DNA from 2 places in the Rothia sp. HMSC072E10 genome. Region 1 is predicted to be linked to the other one. Evidence: predicted binding sites of a transcription regulator. Region 1 holds the regulator's gene; the other holds the start of a gene.
The links. The regulator LexA, encoded in region 1, represses DNA repair genes until DNA is damaged. The targets are predictions, from matches to a motif close to TCGAACANNTGTTCGA.
Positions count from the first base shown of each region.

Region 1 (8,650 bases):
CCAGAGAATTAGTTACGGGCTTCGCCTTGGTCGTGTCAATACGCTCGCGACCCTTGCGACCGCCGGCGCCCTGCTCACGGCGAGCCTCTGCCTTACCGCGAAGCGGAGCCAGAACCATCACCATGTTGCGGCCATCCTGACGGGGGCGAGACTCAACGGTGCTCACCTCAGCCAGCTCAGCCGCCAGACGCTCCAGCAGACGCACACCCATCTCGGGGCGCTGCTGCTCACGACCACGGAACTGAATCATTGCCTTGACCTTGTCACCACCGGAGAGGAAACGACGAGCGTGTCCAACCTTGGTTTCGTAGTCGTGGGTATCAATCTTCAGGCGGAAACGGATCTCCTTCAGAACGGCGTTTGCCTGCTTCTTGCGGGATTCACGAGCCTTGATTGCGGCTTCGTACTTGTACTTGCCGTAATCCATGAGCTTGCACACGGGCGGCTTCGCGTTCGGGGCAACCTCGACCAGGTCGAGTTCGGCGTCCTCAGCCAGGCGCAGAGCGTCCTTCAGAGGGACAACGCCTACCTGCTCGCCACCGGGACCGACGAGTCGGACCTCGGGAACGCGGATACGATCGTTAATGCGTGGTTCGCTAATGACTAGCTCCTGTGCTCTGTGGGTTTCCCCGTGAATACTATCCGTTGCGGGCGCTAAAAAGCCCCCGCAGTTACACAAGCGGAGGCACAAACCAGCGTACGCCGAAATCGGCGGACGAACCCGTTCACCTCAAATCCCAGGGGCAAACCTGAGACGGCCAATCGGGTGGGAGGCGCGCTCCACTTGCAAACTGTCTACAACCATACCTCAGAACCGCCCGACGGCGCAAGGGATATACCCCACATCATGTTGGGTTGCGAGTCCCCGCGCTCGGCCGAATCGACGGGCGTCGCCCCGGGCGCTGCGGAGAGCCACAGGACCGCAGGGTGAACGCATTTACCGAATTAAACGAAATGTGAGATTCTAGGGTTATGAGCACTGAAAACAATAACTTCCGCTTTACCGCGGGAGAAGAAACCCCCGTCCACGGCCACACCGAGCTCACCGAGGAGCAGGTCGAGGCCGTTAATGAGCAGCTGCGCGATATTGCAGACGTTCCCGCCATCGAAATCATTAGCTCCGCGGCCATCCACATGATGAGCGCCGCAGCCGTCAAGTGCGGCCTGGCCTCCGACGAGAACGCAGACGATCTCAAGGACCTCGATGAAGCACGCAAGCTCATCACCGCCCTGGCAGGCCTGGTCACCGCTGCCGCCCCCGAAATCGGTTCCCAGCACGCAGCACCCCTGCGCGATGGCCTGCGCACCCTGCAGTTGGCATTCCGTGAGGCTTCCCCCTTCCCGGACGAGCCCGGCAAGGGCCCCGGCGAGAAGCTGACCGGCCCGGTGTACTAAACCGATCTCTCGAACCGGCCGGCCTACCATGTCGCCCCCAATCTATTCACGGTAAAGCCCCGTCTCCCTCGGCTGAAGGAGGCGGGGCTTTACCGTATATATTCTGCGCAATATATTCTGCGCGGACTGGTGGGATCCGACAGCCTTATCAGAAAGGAGAGATTCAGCGGGAGCCAGCGACCTCGAGTGCCTGCTCAAAGCTAAAGTTCCCCACGTACAGCGCCTTGCCCAGCACCACGCCCTCCAATCCGTAAGGCACCATGGCGCGCAGCTTCTCAAGGTCAGCCAGCGACGCCACGCCACCGGACGCCACCACCCGACAGACGGTCTGGGCCAGCACCTCATCGAGCAGTTCCGCGCCGGGACCAGCCAGCGAGCCATCCTTACTCACGTCGGTGACAATGTAGCGACGCACGCCCACGCTTTCTAGCCAGGCCAGCGCCTCCGCCACCTCGGGGCCCGACCAGTCGGTTCCGCGAGCCACCGTCACCCAACCCCGCTCGGGGTCGTAACGGGCGTCGAGCCCCAGGGCTAGAAGATCAGAATCCGCGTAACGAGCCAGGATACTTTCAAGCCAGACAGAATCCGCCAGCGCCGCGCTGGTCACGTTCACGCGGTCCGGGTTGAGGCTCAGGGCGCGCTCCAGGCTCTCAGCACTACGCACACCGCCACTGACCTGAATACGAACCGGAGCGGAGCCGCGGGCATTCTCGGCACGGACGGCGGCGGCAACCTCCGCCAGAACATCCGTATTCGTACCGCGGCCAAAGGCTAGGTCAAGATCAACCAGATGAATCCAGCGGGCGCCAGCCTTCACCCAGGTGAGCGCCGCCTTGACCGGATCGAGACGCTGCTCGCCACCGGACAGGGTGCCGCCCACAGGGCGCACCGCGTAGCCCTCGGAAATATCGACGGCCGGCAGAAGTTCAAGGATGGGTTTAGCCATTATGATTCCTCCCCACCGGTAGCGGATTCACCCGCGGCAAGCGACAGCCGGCCGGTCACCGCGAGGGACCCAACCCAGCGGCGCATAAATTCCGCACCCAGCTCACCGGATACGACCGGGCAGAACTGCACAGCGGTCAGCGGGCCGTTCTCCACCGCGGCAATATAGGGAGGTTCGGTTGCCGTCCAGCTCACCGCGGGAGGAGCGATATAGTCAATGCTCTGGTCAAAGGCCCACTCAAAAACACCGTGCTCGGACTTGAAACGGGCCTCGCCCTCAATATCTTTGAGCAGTCGACTGCCGGTCGAGGGGGACACCGCGGAGGAGCCGGGCACCAGGCCCCGGGTGGAAAGCTCCACGCTCTCGCCGGGCCACTCCCCCATACCCTGAACCTGCACGCTGCCCAGCTGTGGGTGGTTCACCGCGACGGATTCAAAAAGGCAGCTCAGGGCGGCACCGGCCGCGAGCACCGGACGGCCACCGGCCACGCGGCGCCCAATCACGCGCTCAGCGTCCTTGGCTTTTAGCTCGTCGAACGCCTCAAGGGAACCGGCAGGACCGGCAACCACCATGCCGTCAGCCTCGCGGAGCTGATGCGGGTCAGCGGTGACGATGACCTCCGCACCCGAATCCCGAAGAAGCTTTACCATGGCGCCGTGAGTTCCGGGATCTCCCAGAACGGCGACCACGGGGCGCGGCGAGGAGACCGCGTCCTGATGGGGCTGAGAGGGTGTTGACATCGCGTGCTCCTTGAGTAGTGCGGTAGGCGGTTCGTAGCCGATTCATAATCCGCTGACGGGTGAGCCGAAGCTCTCGCCTCGACAGCTTTGCCTAGTGGCGCGGCTTGGGAACCTCGAGGCGCTGACCGGCGTCGACAGCGGTGCTCGTCAGCGAGTTCATCTCCATAATACGCACCACGGTATCACGGACATCACCGCCGGGGTTCACCGACTGGGCGATGTCCCACAGTGTCTCGCCGTGCTTAACGGTCACAGTGGCTTGGGTAGCCGATGCGTTCTCAACACGGGGGCCGAAGGAAGGGCCGAGGAAGGTAATGGCGCCCAGCACCACGAGCGCGGCCAGGGTCAGCAGGGGCAGCCCCTTGAAATTGCGCAGGGGGTTGAAGCGTTCAAGGCGAGACGATAGGGAGCGAAGACCCGAGATAGCGGAGGGCACAAGGCCCGCACGGCGGGAAGACGATTCCCTCCCCTGCCCGGAGAGGTGCGCCGAAACGGAGCGTTCATTCACCGGAGCGGAGGGGGCCACAGGCCGAGCAGCCGCCGCGGTGGGAGAGACACTGCGGACGGGCGCCGGAGAGGCAGAAAGCTGAGGAGCGGATGCGCGACGGGAGGAGCCTCGAGCGATGCGCGCGGACTGCCGTGCGTGCGCGGGGTGAAGTACCACCAAACCTTCCGGAAGGGTAGCAGACGCAGAGGCACGGTGAGGGGCCAAAGAAGCTGCGGTCATAATTGTGGTTCCTTTCTCTCAAGCTCACTCCCGCGGTAATCCGCCGGGGTGAACGGTGCCGGCTCTCTCGAGACTCGACGGGTGAGTTGAGTGTGGTTGTTCGTTTTTCTGCCCGGGACCCGACACATCGGGTCAAGGAACGTTCGGGGTTTTGTCTTGCAGACGCGTTCCCCAGAACTCCCCTTCGGCTTAAGGAAGGTCGTTCGGTCTCTCGTTCGAATACTCTCGAACATTCGACGACCCCCTTCCAGACCCGCAAGGCAGAACGAGTATTCGAATTACATGGAGAATACCCCGTTTGCACCCCGAAAATCGGAGGGTTTTCTACTGTATCCGAATCCGTGTTCTAAAGTCTAGCAGATACATACTAAAAATTCCTCCGGTTTCGAAGAAAAAATCTAGTATATTTGTTTGAATTTGTCGGTAGAGTGTTCTACACTTGTGTCAAGAGATGTTCCACACGCTCGTGATAATTTCCACCATGGCGGGGCGTGACTCGCGACGGATCTAGAATCTGATCCACCCCTGACGAGATAAGGGGTATGTTTCACCTAAGCCGTGCGATATACGTCACCGTATGACGAACACGTGGACGACCCATCCGTGCTCCGCCGAAGGTACAGCAACCTTCGGCGACACAGACCAAAGGAAGAGATATGGCAACAGCACCCCGCCCGGCGCTGACCGCGCGCCAGCAGAAGATTCTTGACGCGATCCGCACCGAGATTGAACAGAAGGGCTATCCGCCGTCCATGCGCCAGATTGGCGATATGGTGGGTCTTGCGTCTCTCTCTTCGGTCACCCATCAGCTTGGCCGACTCGAAAATATGGGCTACATTCGCCGCGATCCCAAGCTCCCGCGTGCCATCGAGGTGCTCGACGAAAACGGCGCCGGCATGCACACTCCCCTGCCTGAACTTCCGAACTTTGAGGTTGGCGAGGACGACCTCGTACCCGTCCCCCTCGTCGGTCGCATTGCCGCGGGCGGCCCCATCACCGCCGAGCAGTCTGTGGAAGATGTACTCGCCCTGCCGCGCCAGCTGGTCGGCAACGGCAAGCTCTTTATGCTCAAGGTCAAGGGCGATTCCATGATTGACGCCGCCATCTGCGATGGCGACTGGGTCGTCGTGCGTGAACAGCACACCGCCGACAACGGCGACATCGTGGCCGCCCTGCTGGACGATGAGGCCACCGTGAAGGTCTTCCGCCAGGTTGATGGCCACACCTGGCTCATGCCGCGCAACGCAAGCTACGAACCGATTATGGGTGACCGCGCCACCGTCATGGGCAAGGTTGTTTCGGTATTGCGTAGCCTCTAATCCCCGCTCTTCGCGAGAGCATCATGGGGTGCTATGCCTCCCGGCGCCAACGCCCCGATCTGGTAGCTACGTCCTTTGAGACTTCAGCGCTTCCAAAGCCCATAACGAACAAAGCCCCCGGCACTCGCAAGTTTGCGAGTGCCGGGGGCTTTTCTCTGACTCTACGGGGAAATAGCCCTGCGGGGAAAACGCGCCGCCCGCTCAATACACAATGGCCCGCTCAGCACACGGTAGACGGGCTACCTGTCGATGGATTCCGAGAGACGGGCCAGCGCACCCACCACGGCCTGCTTATTCTGGGTGGGCCACATCGGCGGCATGGCCCTCATCAGGTAGCCGCCGTAGCGCTTCGTTGCGAGTCGCGAATCCAGAACCGCCACGACCCCGCGGTCATTCACCGAACGGATCAGGCGACCCGCGCCCTGCGCCATGCGGATAGCCGCGTGATGCGCAGAGACGGCCATGAACCCGTTACCGCGGTGACGGTTCACCGACTCCGTGCGGGCCTGCGCAATCGGATCGTCCGGTCGCGGGAACGGGATGCGATCCATCACCACCAGACGGCAGGAGTCTCCGGGGACGTCAACGCCCTGCCATAGGCTCATCGTTCCGAATAGGCACGAGTCAACATCCTCGCTAAACTCCTCCACCAGGGCCTTCAGCGAGGATTCACCCTGCAGAAGAATATTCAGATCGCTGTGCTCACGCATATACTCTGCGGCGCGCTCGGCGGCACGCTTCGAGGAGAACAGACCCAGGGCACCTCCCTCGGACGCCTCGCACAGCTCGCGAAGTCGCTCCAGCTGGCCCTCGTGCACGCCAAATCCCGGGGGCTTCAGATCCCCGGCTACGTATATGATGCCCTGCTTGCGGTAGTCGAAGGGCGAACCCACATCGATGCTCGTCCAGCGGGGAGCCCCCTCCCCCTGCAAGCCCAGGGCGCCGGCGGCCACATCGAAGGAGTCGCCCACCGTCAGGGTCGCGCTCGTTAGGATTACGGTGCGGTCGGCAAACAGACCGTCGCGCAGCTGCAGGCCAACGCTCAGTGGGGCGATATTCAGGGTCGCCGGGTCGGTATCGGAGGCGGCCACGTAGCGGCCGTTCTCCCAGCCGCCCTGACGCGAAACCCACAGCACATCCTGCTCAGCCGAAGCCTCCAGGATGCGGTTGCTCACCTCGTGCACCTCCGAGACGCGGGAACGGGCCATCTGCAGGCCGGCGTCGGCCTCCTGGCCGTCCGGTTTCGTATCGGAGAGCGCGGCGCGGGCCGCATCGTTCACCGCGGACAGGGCCGTGAGCAGACGACCGTCGAGGCCGTTGAGCAGCCCTTCGGGCAGGCCCTCCAGTGCGGTTTCCAGGGTTCCGGTGGCCATCTCCAGGGCCCCGGAATCGGCCTTAGAGTGTTTCTTCACGCCTCGAGCGGCGCGGCGAACCATCGCAACGGTCAGCGATCCGGAAACCGCACCGGTCACTCGGTCCACCAGCTCGTGGGCCTCGTCGATGATGACGGTCTCGTGCTCGGGCAGAACCTTCATGCCCTCGAAAGCGTTAATGGCCAGCAGGGCGTGATTCGTGATGACGATATCTGCCTCGGCGGCACGACTACGCGCCATCTCGCTAAAGCACTCCTCCACCAGCGGGCAGCGGCGGCCCAGACACTCGGCGGCGCTCACCGAAACCTGAGCCCACGCGCGATCGGACACACCGGGCTTGAGCTCGTCGCGGTCGCCGGTCTCCGTGCGGTCAGCCCACTCGCGCAGGCGCACGACTTCCTCGCCCACGCGGGAGGTCGAAGAAGGCATGTCGAAGAGAGCATCCTGTTCCTCTTCGGGGTAGCCGCCCTCGAGCTTGTGCAGGCACAGGTAGTTGTTGCGGCCCTTGAGCAGGGCCACCTGCGCCTGCGACTCCGGGCGCGGCTCCAGTGCTTGCAGAAGACGCGGAATATCGCGGTTCACGATCTGCGCCTGCAGGGCCAGGGTCGCGGTAGCCACCACGATGGGCTGGTCGGACTCCCCCACGCGAGCGAGAGCCGGAACCAGGTAGCCCAGAGACTTACCGGTGCCGGTGCCGGCCTGCACGAGCAGATGTCGTTGCAGTTCGAGGGCCTGCGCCACGTGCGCCGCCATCGTGCGCTGACCTTCACGTTTCTGCCCGCCCGTGGCCTCCACAACCTCGTCGAGCAGGTTCAGGGCATCCTTCGCACCGGGCAGGGTCTCAAGCTCCTGCCCGGTGAACCGGGTACCGTCGGGTGCAGTCCCGGAGGCGTTTTTGGGCGCGCTAGTGCGTCCCGTCGTCTTCTGCGTCACGTTAACCGGATCCTAGCGAGTCTCGGCGGTATCAGCTTCGGCGGTGAGGGCGCGGGCCTCGGCCAGCTCCTCCTCCAGAACCTCCAGCAGGTCGCCCTCCAGCACGTACTCGGCCAGGTCCGAGGCGACGTCCTCGCGGACCAGCGCCGTCACGAAGGTGCCGTCCGATACAAAATCGGTGCTCTTAATCTCGGCGTCCCACTCGTGCAGGCGCGAAATAATCTCGCCGTGGTTGTAGGGAATCAGTAGCTTGACTTCAATCGAGGGGCGGGGAATAGTGTCCGCGATCTTCTGCTTGAGCTCCTCGATGCCCTCGCCGGTGCGTGCCGATACGATGACGTGCTCGGGCTCGCGCTGGCGCATCCGCTCCAGCACGAACGGGTCGGCGGCGTCCGCCTTATTCAACACAATGATTTCGGGGATGTGGCGAGCGTCCACCTCGGCAAAGACCTCGCGGACGGCGCGAATCTGGCCCTCCGGGTCCGGGTGGGAGGCATCCACCACGTGCAGGATGACGTCGGCGTCGGCAACCTCCTCCAGGGTGGAGCGGAATGCCTCCACCAGCTGGGTCGGCAGCGAGCGCACGAAACCCACCGTGTCGGAGAGGGTGTAGCCGATGCCGTCGGGGGTCTGCGCCTTGCGCACAGTCGGGTCCAGGGTTGCGAACAGGGCGTTCTCCACGAGCACGCCCGCGTCGGTCAAACGGTTCAGCAGGGAGGACTTGCCGGCGTTCGTGTAACCGGCAATAGCCACCGAGGGCACTCGGTTGCGGCGGCGGTTCAGGCGCTTCGTCTCGCGGGCCGGGGCCATCGCGGCAATTTCACGCTTGAGCTTGGCCATGCGGGCGCGCAGGCGGCGGCGATCCATCTCGATCTTGGTCTCACCGGGACCGCGCGAGCCGATACCCTCACCGGAGGCGGCACGGCCACCGGCCTGACGGGACAGGGAGGCGCCCCAACCGCGCAGACGCGGCAGCATGTACTCCAGCTGGGCCAGCTCGACCTGAGCCTTACCCTCGCGGGACTTAGCGTGCTGAGCGAAAATGTCGAGAATCAGGGCGGTGCGGTCGATGACCTTCACCTTGACGATATCCTCGAGGGCGCGGCGCTGGGAGGGGGCCAGCTCGGAGTCGACAATCACTGTGTCGGCGCCGGTGGCCTCCACGATGTCCTTGAGCTCCAGGGCCTTGCCGGAGCCAAGGAAGGTGCCCGGGTCCG
Region 1 covers NZ_KV814488.1:160,731-169,380, reverse strand. The annotation lists gene infC (translation initiation factor IF-3) at 1-679, opposite strand, end outside; gene HMPREF2944_RS03995 (DUF1844 domain-containing protein) at 973-1,395, shown strand; gene HMPREF2944_RS03990 (HisA/HisF-related TIM barrel protein) at 1,559-2,341, opposite strand; gene HMPREF2944_RS03985 (type 1 glutamine amidotransferase family protein) at 2,341-3,081, opposite strand; gene HMPREF2944_RS03980 (LysM peptidoglycan-binding domain-containing protein) at 3,173-3,808, opposite strand; gene lexA (transcriptional repressor LexA) at 4,465-5,127, shown strand; gene HMPREF2944_RS03970 (ATP-dependent DNA helicase) at 5,367-7,433, opposite strand; gene hflX (GTPase HflX) at 7,446-8,650, opposite strand, start outside.

Region 2 (8,650 bases), on a different contig from region 1:
CCAAGGTCCTGGAGCTCACCGACGGCGTGGGCGCGCACGGCGTGGCCGAGGCTGTCGGCACCCAGCAGTCCTTCGACCAGGCTCTCGGCTGCGTACGCCACGGCGGCTACATCGGCTTCGTGGGCGTGCCGCACGACAGCTCCATCGGCACCGATGCGCTCTTCGGCAAGCAGGTTCACCTGGAGGGTGGCCCCGCCCCCGTGCGCAAGTACCTGCCGACCCTCATCGACCTGATTTACAAGGGCGAAATTGAGCCGGGTAAGGTCTTCGACCTGGTCCTGCCCATCGACGAGGCCCCCAAGGGCTACGAGGCAATGGACCAGCGCACCGCCACCAAGGTGCTGCTGACCATGCCGTAATAGCTGGTCGTAGAGCCGGTTCCTGTACCGGCAATCCGGCATGTACGCGTTACTCATCCCCGCATCCGACCCTGCCCACTCCATGTGAGCGTAGGGTACCGGAGGCGGGGATGACTTTCGTTAAAAACCACTTTCTTGATGCGCGGGACGGCGAGGTGAGGGACAAATGCGTGAGCTAACACATAGAATAAAAGAGCATGATTCGTACAACTCGAAGGATGACAATGACGAAGAAGCCTTTCCCCTCCGACCTCGAAATCGCGCTTGCTGCCGATCTGTGGCCGATTAGCAAGATCGCAGCAGAGAGCGGCATCAGCGAAGATCGCCTCGAACCCTACGGCAAGTACGTCGCCAAGGTTCTGCTCGACGAAAGCACCAACGCAGAGACCGCCCGCAAGCGCGGCTCCAAGTACATTGTGGTGACTGCGGTGACCCCGACCCCGCTTGGCGAAGGCAAGACCGCGACCTCCGTCTCCCTCGCACAGGGCTTCGCACAGACCGGCCGCAAGGCTGCGCTGGCTCTGCGTCAGCCCGCAATGGGCCCGACCTTCGGCATCAAGGGCGGCGCCGCAGGTGGTGGCTACTCTCAGATTGTCCCCATGGAGAAGCTGAACCTGCACCTGACCGGCGACTTCCACGCCGTGACCGCGGCCCACAACCTGCTGGCCGCAATGATTGACAACCACCTGCACCACGGCAACGAGTTGCGCATCGACCCGCGCGCAATCGAGTGGCGCCGCGTTATCGACATGAACGACCGCTCCCTGCGCAACATCGTCGTGGGCCTGGGCGAGCGCATGGACGGTGTGGTCCGCGAGACCGGTTTCGACATCACCAGCGCCTCCGAAATCATGGTGATTCTCTCGCTGGCCACCTCCTTCAAGGATCTGCGCGAGCGTCTGGCCAAGATCGTGATTGGCCTGAACTATGACGGCGAGCCCGTCACCGCGGCCGACCTGAAGGCTGACGGCGCAATGTCCGTGATTCTGGCCGACGCCATCAACCCGAACCTGCTGCAGACCCTGGAGCACACCCCGGCCCTGATTCACGCCGGCCCCTTCGGCAACATCGCAACCGGTAACTCCTCCGTGGTTGCCGACTATGTGGGCCTGGAGTACTCCGACTACGTGATTACCGAGGCTGGCTTCGGCGCCGATATGGGTGCCGAGCGTTTCTTCAACGTCAAGTGCCGCGTCTCCGGTCTGAAGCCGGACGCCGCAGTGCTGGTCGTGACTGTGCGCTCCCTGAAGTCCCACTCCGGCCTGTACAAGATTGTTCCGGGCAAGCCCCTGCCCGAGGGCATGCTGCAGGAAAGCCCCTCCGATGTGGAGAAGGGCGCGGAGAACCTGAAGAAGCACATCGAGATTGTGCGCGACTTCGGTGTTCAGCCGGTCGTGGCCATTAACGCCTTCCCGACCGACTTCGATTCCGAGCACGAGACGATTCGCCGTATCGCCGAGGAAGCCGGCGCTCGCGTGGCCATCCACCACGGTGTGGCCGAGGGCGGTAAGGGCACCATCGACCTGGCGAACGTTGTGGCCGAGGCCTGCGACGACGTTTCGGACCTGAAGTACACCTATGATCTTGAGGACTCCATCGAGACCAAGATTGAGAAGGTCGCGACCAAGGTCTACGGCGCGGACGGCATTTCGATTGCTCCGGCTGCCGCTAAGCAGCTCAAGCGCTTTGCGGAGCTGGGCTACTCGCACCTGCCCGTGGTCATTGCGAAGACCCACCTGTCCATCTCTTCGGATGCATCGCTGAAGGGTGCACCGACCGGTTGGACCCTGCCCGTGCGCGAGGTTCGCCTGGCTGCCGGTGCCGGCTACGTCTACGCAATCTGCGGCACCATGCGCACCATGCCGGGCCTGAGCAAGAGCCCCGCGGCTGAGCGCATCGGCTTCGACGAGAACGGCGTGATGGTCGGCCTGTCCTAAGACGGCTGTTTCAGCTAATCTGTAGCTGGTAAGAGGCGGCGTTCCTTCCCTAGAGCAGGGGAGGGGCGCCGCCTTTCTGCGCGCCGTGTGCCGATATGGGGTCTGCCGGGTGGTGATCTAGCCCCGTAGGTGATGCTGATTCGTCGGTTGTTTTCGCCGCTCGTCGTCTGTGGAGAGCTCCGCTAGGTGGCTTGAAGACCACCCTCACTATGAGCTGGAGGGTTTATTTACGGGGTGATATACGGACTGTAAGGGGTTGCCATGAGGGGCTCTTTCGGGGTCTGTAAATCTTAAATTGGTCTGTATGTGTTATTTTTCCTCCTCGATATTTGCTTGAGCCTTATCTTTCGTTAAACACCCTCTGGAGGTTGATTTTTAAGTGAGTCATACACCTGCATTTTGTGAAAATATGGCTTTGACTAGTATTTTTTCTTTTTCATGAAAATTTTCGAGGTTGCACTTTTGGGTCCATGGAAGGGTGGATGATGAAGCCTTTGTTTATAAAAGCGTTGGCCAACGGGGGGTTTTTAGGGGTGGAGCAGACCAATAAGATTTCCCATTGGAGGCTTTTGTGGGCTGTTTTGTGGCGGGCAATGCGAAGGGATGTGGTCAAAACGAGGTGAAAAGTAGTTGCTTCAACTAGAAAGTTTCTTTAGGTTTAGGTTGATATTCCGCGGAATATCAAGGGAAAACGGGGTATTCAACCCTCGTAAATGTCCCAGCGGGACCCTCCGGGAAAGATGCACCTGAGTGTCAAATTGAGGGAAAGCTAAAAATTTTTTCCAGTGATATGGCTCACTTATTGGAGCTGAAAAATAAAATTGGTACGTATGTATATCCTGAAAAACGGGTGCAATTATTACAGAACGGTTACAGTGAGGCTTCGGTCACTTAAATTGGCACTCCGTACCAAAATGGCCCGCCGGACAGGGTGAAAAAACTCCGCTATTATGGATGCATCAAGTAATCGTGAGATTTCCAAAGTCCTCGGGTTGCTTGTGTTTGAGTGAGTGATAGATACCCCTGGGTGTCATGAGAAGCGACTGTGTATCGATGCACGGTCGCTTCTCTGTTTAACTTTTAAAATTCAAGCGGTGCCTCGACCGGAACCTCATCCGAGCTGCACCCGTCCCGGGCAAAGGCTGTGCGTTCAAAGTCGAGCGCACCCAAGAAACCGCCGAGGCGCATCCCGCAGGGGAGTACCCCGGCACCTCCTCAACCGGAACACCCCCTACACTGGAAGTATGACTACATACCCCGAATCCACCCTCATCTTCGAGAACCCCGAACTGACCGTGCGCGCGCTCAGTGTTTCCGAGATGGACAATAGCGTCTACCTCATCACCATGCGCGCCACGGGCGAACAGGTACTCATCGACCCGGCCGCAGAAGCCGAGGAGCTCTACGCCTTCACCCTCGATGCACTACTTCAGGACTGCCCGCAGCTGGAACTCACCGATGCCGAGGACCGCCGCGTGCGCGTCATGGAGAAGGAAGAAGACTTTGATGCCCTCAAACCCCGCGCAATCGGCCTGACCGGCATCCTGGTTACCCACGGCCACTGGGACCACATTCGCGCCATTGCCGAGCTCGAGAAGCTCACTGGCGCAATCACCTCCGCCGGGGATGCCGATGCCGACGCCATTAAGGAGCAGGAGAACTTCGAAGTGGAGGAGCGCCTGCACGGTGGTGAGGTCTTCGATTTCTACCTCTCCGACACCGTGGTGCGCGCCCTGCATGTGCCCGGCCACACCCCCGGATCCATCGTCTACGTGCTCGAAACCGCGTGGGAGGACGGCACCCCCGTCACGTTACTCTTTACCGGCGATGCGCTCTTCCCCGGCGGCGTGGGCAAGACCGACTCCCCGCAGCAATTCGGCGAACTCTTCTCCAACGTGCTCGAAAAGCTCTTTGGCGGCTTCGATGATGACGCAATCGTGCTGCCCGGCCACGGTCGTTCCACGACACTCGGTGACGAGCGCCCGCACCTGGAGGAGTGGGGCACCCGCGGCTGGTAGCTCGGCCTCGGTGCGCTTTCGCCGCCACGCGAATTTGGAGTGTCTCTTCGTGCGTGCGCGACGCCCCTCCTTCCGCGCGTTTTTGCGGATGCTTCGCGCTTGCCGTGCGGCTTCGCACTGCACCCTTACGGCCCCGTACGCCGGCAACTTAATCCCGCCGGCTACGGGGCGCTAAGGTGTAGAATTTAAATTCGAAGATAAGACGAAAGGATTTTCGATGACACCCCGTCCGGCACACGGAAGCACCGCGCTCAAACCCAATGACCTGACCAGTATTCGTGTGCAGGGTGCCCGAGAAAACAACCTTAAGAACGTAGACCTGACCATCCCGCGCGATGCGATGGTCGTCTTCACGGGCCTCTCCGGCTCCGGCAAGTCCTCCCTCGCCTTTGACACCATCTTCGCCGAGGGTCAGCGCCGCTACGTCGAGTCGCTCTCCTCCTACGCCCGCATGTTCCTGGGCCAGGTCGACAAGCCCGATGTCGACTTCATCGAGGGTCTCTCCCCGGCGGTGTCTATCGACCAGAAGTCCACCTCCAAGAACCCCCGCTCGACCGTCGGCACCATCACCGAAATTTACGACTACATGCGTCTGCTCTGGGCGCGCATCGGCCACCCGCACTGCCCCGAATGTGGCGAGGAAATCACCCAGCAGACCCCGCAACAAATTGTGGACATTCTGCAGGAGTACCCCGAACGCACCCGCCTGCAGATCCTCGCGCCCGTCGTCAGCGCACGTAAGGGCGAGTTCGTGGACCTCTTTAAGGACCTGCTCACCCAGGGCTATTCGCGAGCCCGCGTGGACGGCGAAACCGTGCAGCTCTCCGACCCGCCCAAGCTCGCCAAGCAGTACAAGCACACCATCGAGGTGGTCGTCGACCGCATCGTCATTAAGGACGGTATTCACCAGCGCCTGACCGACTCCATCGAAACCGCGCTCAAGCTCGCCGACGGCCGCGTGCTCATCGACTTCGTGGACCGCGAGCAGGACGACCCCGAACGCACCCGCTCCTTCAGCGAAAACCTCGCCTGCCCCAACAACCACCCGCTGCAGATCGACACCATCGAGCCGCGCGCCTTCTCCTTCAACTCGCCGTTCGGCGCGTGTAGCGCCTGCGACGGCATCGGCTCGCGCCTGGAGGTAGACACCGAACTGCTCGTACCCAACCCCGACCTGACCCTCGGCGAGGGCGCTATCGCCCCCTGGTCGCAGGGCAAAGCAACCACCGAATACTGGCTGCGCCTGCTCGCCGGCCTGGGGGAGGAGCTCGGATTCGACCTGAACACCCCCTTCAAGGACCTGCCCGCCAAGACCCGCGCCGCCATCCTGGACGGCAAGGACTACAAGGTTGAGGTGTCCTACCGCAACCGTTTCGGCCGCGAACGCCGCTACACCTCCGGATTCGAAGGCGTGAAGGCATACATCAAGCGCAAGCACGAAGAAACCGAATCGGACTTCGCCCGCGACCGCTACGAACAGTACATGCGCCAGGTCGCCTGCCCCTCCTGCGGTGGCGCGCGCCTGAACCCGACCATCCTCGGTGTGAAGGTCGGTGGCCAGTCCATCGCAGACATCACCGACCTGTCCCTGGCCGACGCGCTCGCCTTCGTGCGCGGCCTGCAGCTCAGCGCCCGCGAAGCCAAGATCGGCGAGCAGGTCCTCAAGGAAATCGACGCGCGCCTGCAGTTCCTGCTGGACGTGGGTCTGGACTATCTGACCCTCTCACGCTCCGCCGGTACGCTCTCCGGCGGTGAGGCCCAGCGCATCCGCCTGGCCACCCAGATTGGTTCGGGCCTGGTCGGTGTGCTCTACGTGCTCGACGAGCCCTCCATCGGCCTGCACCAGCGCGACAACCGCCGCCTCATCGAGACCCTGACCAAGCTGCGCGATATGGGCAACACGCTTATCGTGGTTGAGCACGACGAAGACACCATGCGCGAAGCCGACTGGATCGTGGACGTAGGACCCGGCGCCGGCGAGCACGGCGGCGAAATCGTGCACTCCGGCAGCTTCGAGGACCTGCTGAAGAACACCCGGTCCATCACCGGCGACTACATGGCTGGCCGCCGCAGCATTGAGGTGCCCGCCTCCCGCCGCCCCGTGGACAAGAAGCGACAGCTGACCGTGCGCGGCGCCCGCGAAAACAACCTCAAGAACGTGACTGTGTCCTTCCCGCTGGGCGTGTTCACCGCGGTGACCGGCGTATCCGGCTCGGGTAAGTCCACCCTCGTCAACGACATTCTGTACACCTCCCTGGCGAACAAGCTCAACGGCGCCAAGCAGGTGCCCGGCCGCCACAAGAGCATCGACGGTCTGGAGCACCTGGACAAGGTCATTCACGTGGACCAGTCGCCCATCGGTCGTACCCCGCGCTCGAACCCCGCCACCTACACCGGCGTGTTCGACCACATCCGCAAGCTGTTTGCAGAGACCAGCGAGGCGAAAATGCGCGGCTACACCCCGGGCCGCTTCTCCTTCAACGTCAAGGGCGGCCGCTGCGAGGACTGCTCCGGCGACGGCACCCTGAAGATTGAAATGAACTTCCTGCCGGACGTGTACGTGCCCTGTGAAACCTGCCACGGCAAGCGCTACAACCGCGAAACCCTCGAGGTGCACTACAAAGGCAAGACCATTGCAGACGTGCTCGAAATGCCCGTGGAGGAGGCCGCCGAGTTCTTCGCCGCGTTCACCCCGATTGCGCGCCACCTGAACACCCTCGTGGACGTGGGCCTGGGCTACATTCGCCTGGGCCAGCCCGCAACCACCCTCTCCGGCGGTGAGGCGCAGCGCGTGAAGCTCGCCACCGAGCTGCAGAAGCGCTCCAACGGCCGCTCCATCTACGTGCTGGACGAGCCGACCACCGGTCTGCACTTTGAAGACATCCGCAAGCTACTCGCCGTGCTGCAATCGCTGGTGGACAAGGGCAATAGCGTCATCACCATCGAGCACAACCTGGACGTCATCAAGTGCGCCGACTGGATCGTCGACATGGGTCCCGAAGGCGGTAGCGGCGGCGGCACCGTAATTGCTGAAGGAACCCCGGAGCACGTGGCGACCGTCAAAGGCTCGCACACCGGTGCCTTCCTGGCAGAGATTCTGAAATAGCGTAGGCAGCCCGACCCCGCGCCCGTGTGGCGCGCAGGGTCGGGCTGAGACCGTATTGCCACCCCGTCTCCCCGTCGATGACACTGCGGCGGGATGCGGTGACCGCATCTCAACCAAAAACTCAATGACGAACGAGAGGACCCCGTGAACACCGAAGATCGCGTCAAAGCAGCCCAAGCCAAGCTCACCGCCCTCGGTGCGCGTCGCGGTGCCGTGACCACCCTGGACCGGGCGCGGCACATCCTGCACACCCAGCTGGAGGCGGACTTCTGCCAGGCGCCCGGTTCGATTAGCCGCGCCCTTCAAGAGCTACGCGACTACCCGGACGCTGAAAGCCTGCCGTTACTTGCCACCGTACAGCCGCCTTCCGAGAAGATGGGTGCCGCACGCCGCCGCAACGACGACATCTGGGAGCTGCGCGTCGCCAACTACGCGAGCGTAGGCATTCTCTGCGCCAAGCATCCTCGCGTGCTGGACAAAGCCATCGACTACATGCTCGGCGACCAGTCGAACTGGCTGGGCGACTATGCACAGCTTCGCCAGCTTAACGAACTGCTCACCCCCTACACCCAGCAGGTTAGCGGCACGAGCATCTACTATACGCCCGGCCGCGCCCTGCTGAACTCGGTCGTACCCGAGGGCGTGCAGGCGCAGGAGGTCAAGTGCGCCGTGCCCGGTGTGGGCATGATGCGCCGCGTTGACCCCGCCGAGCTGAAGGCGGCACTGCTTACCGAAATCACCGGCGAGCGCACTATTCGCAGGGAGGCGAACGCCTCCGCGGGGGCGCTTGAGGTTGCCCCGGAGGATACGGAAGCGCGCGTAACCCGCCTGCGCGTGGACCTGCTGAGCGAAGAGCAGATCGAGTCGTTCCGCGGGGATAAGCGTTACTCAAACGCCCTGGGCTTTAGTGAACGCCGCCCGGATGTGCTGGTGCTCGCCGCCTACGCTGTAGACGGCGCCGGTGACACCGAAGGTGCCGGCATCCCCGCAAATGCCGACCCGGTAGCCATGGTGGGTATGAGCGACGACTCGCCGATTATGCGTCAGATCGGTATTGATGTGCTGCCCGCCTTCCGCGGCGCGGGTATTGCGAGTGCCCTGGTGCGCGATGCCGCACGCCTGACCCTGGCGGAAGGGTACCTGCCGTTCTACGGTACGAGCCCGTCGCACATGCTGTCGCAGCGGGTTGCGTTGAACGCGGGGCTGGTGCCGACCTGGTGGGAGTACGTT
Region 2 covers NZ_KV814491.1:548,342-556,991, reverse strand. The annotation lists gene HMPREF2944_RS07555 (zinc-binding dehydrogenase) at 1-359, shown strand, start outside; gene HMPREF2944_RS07550 (formate--tetrahydrofolate ligase) at 584-2,296, shown strand; gene HMPREF2944_RS07545 (MBL fold metallo-hydrolase) at 3,541-4,314, shown strand; gene uvrA (excinuclease ABC subunit UvrA) at 4,532-7,420, shown strand; gene HMPREF2944_RS07535 (GNAT family N-acetyltransferase) at 7,565-8,650, shown strand, end outside.
Region 2: the regulator LexA is predicted to act here: its motif matches at 4,494-4,509, upstream of uvrA (excinuclease ABC subunit UvrA).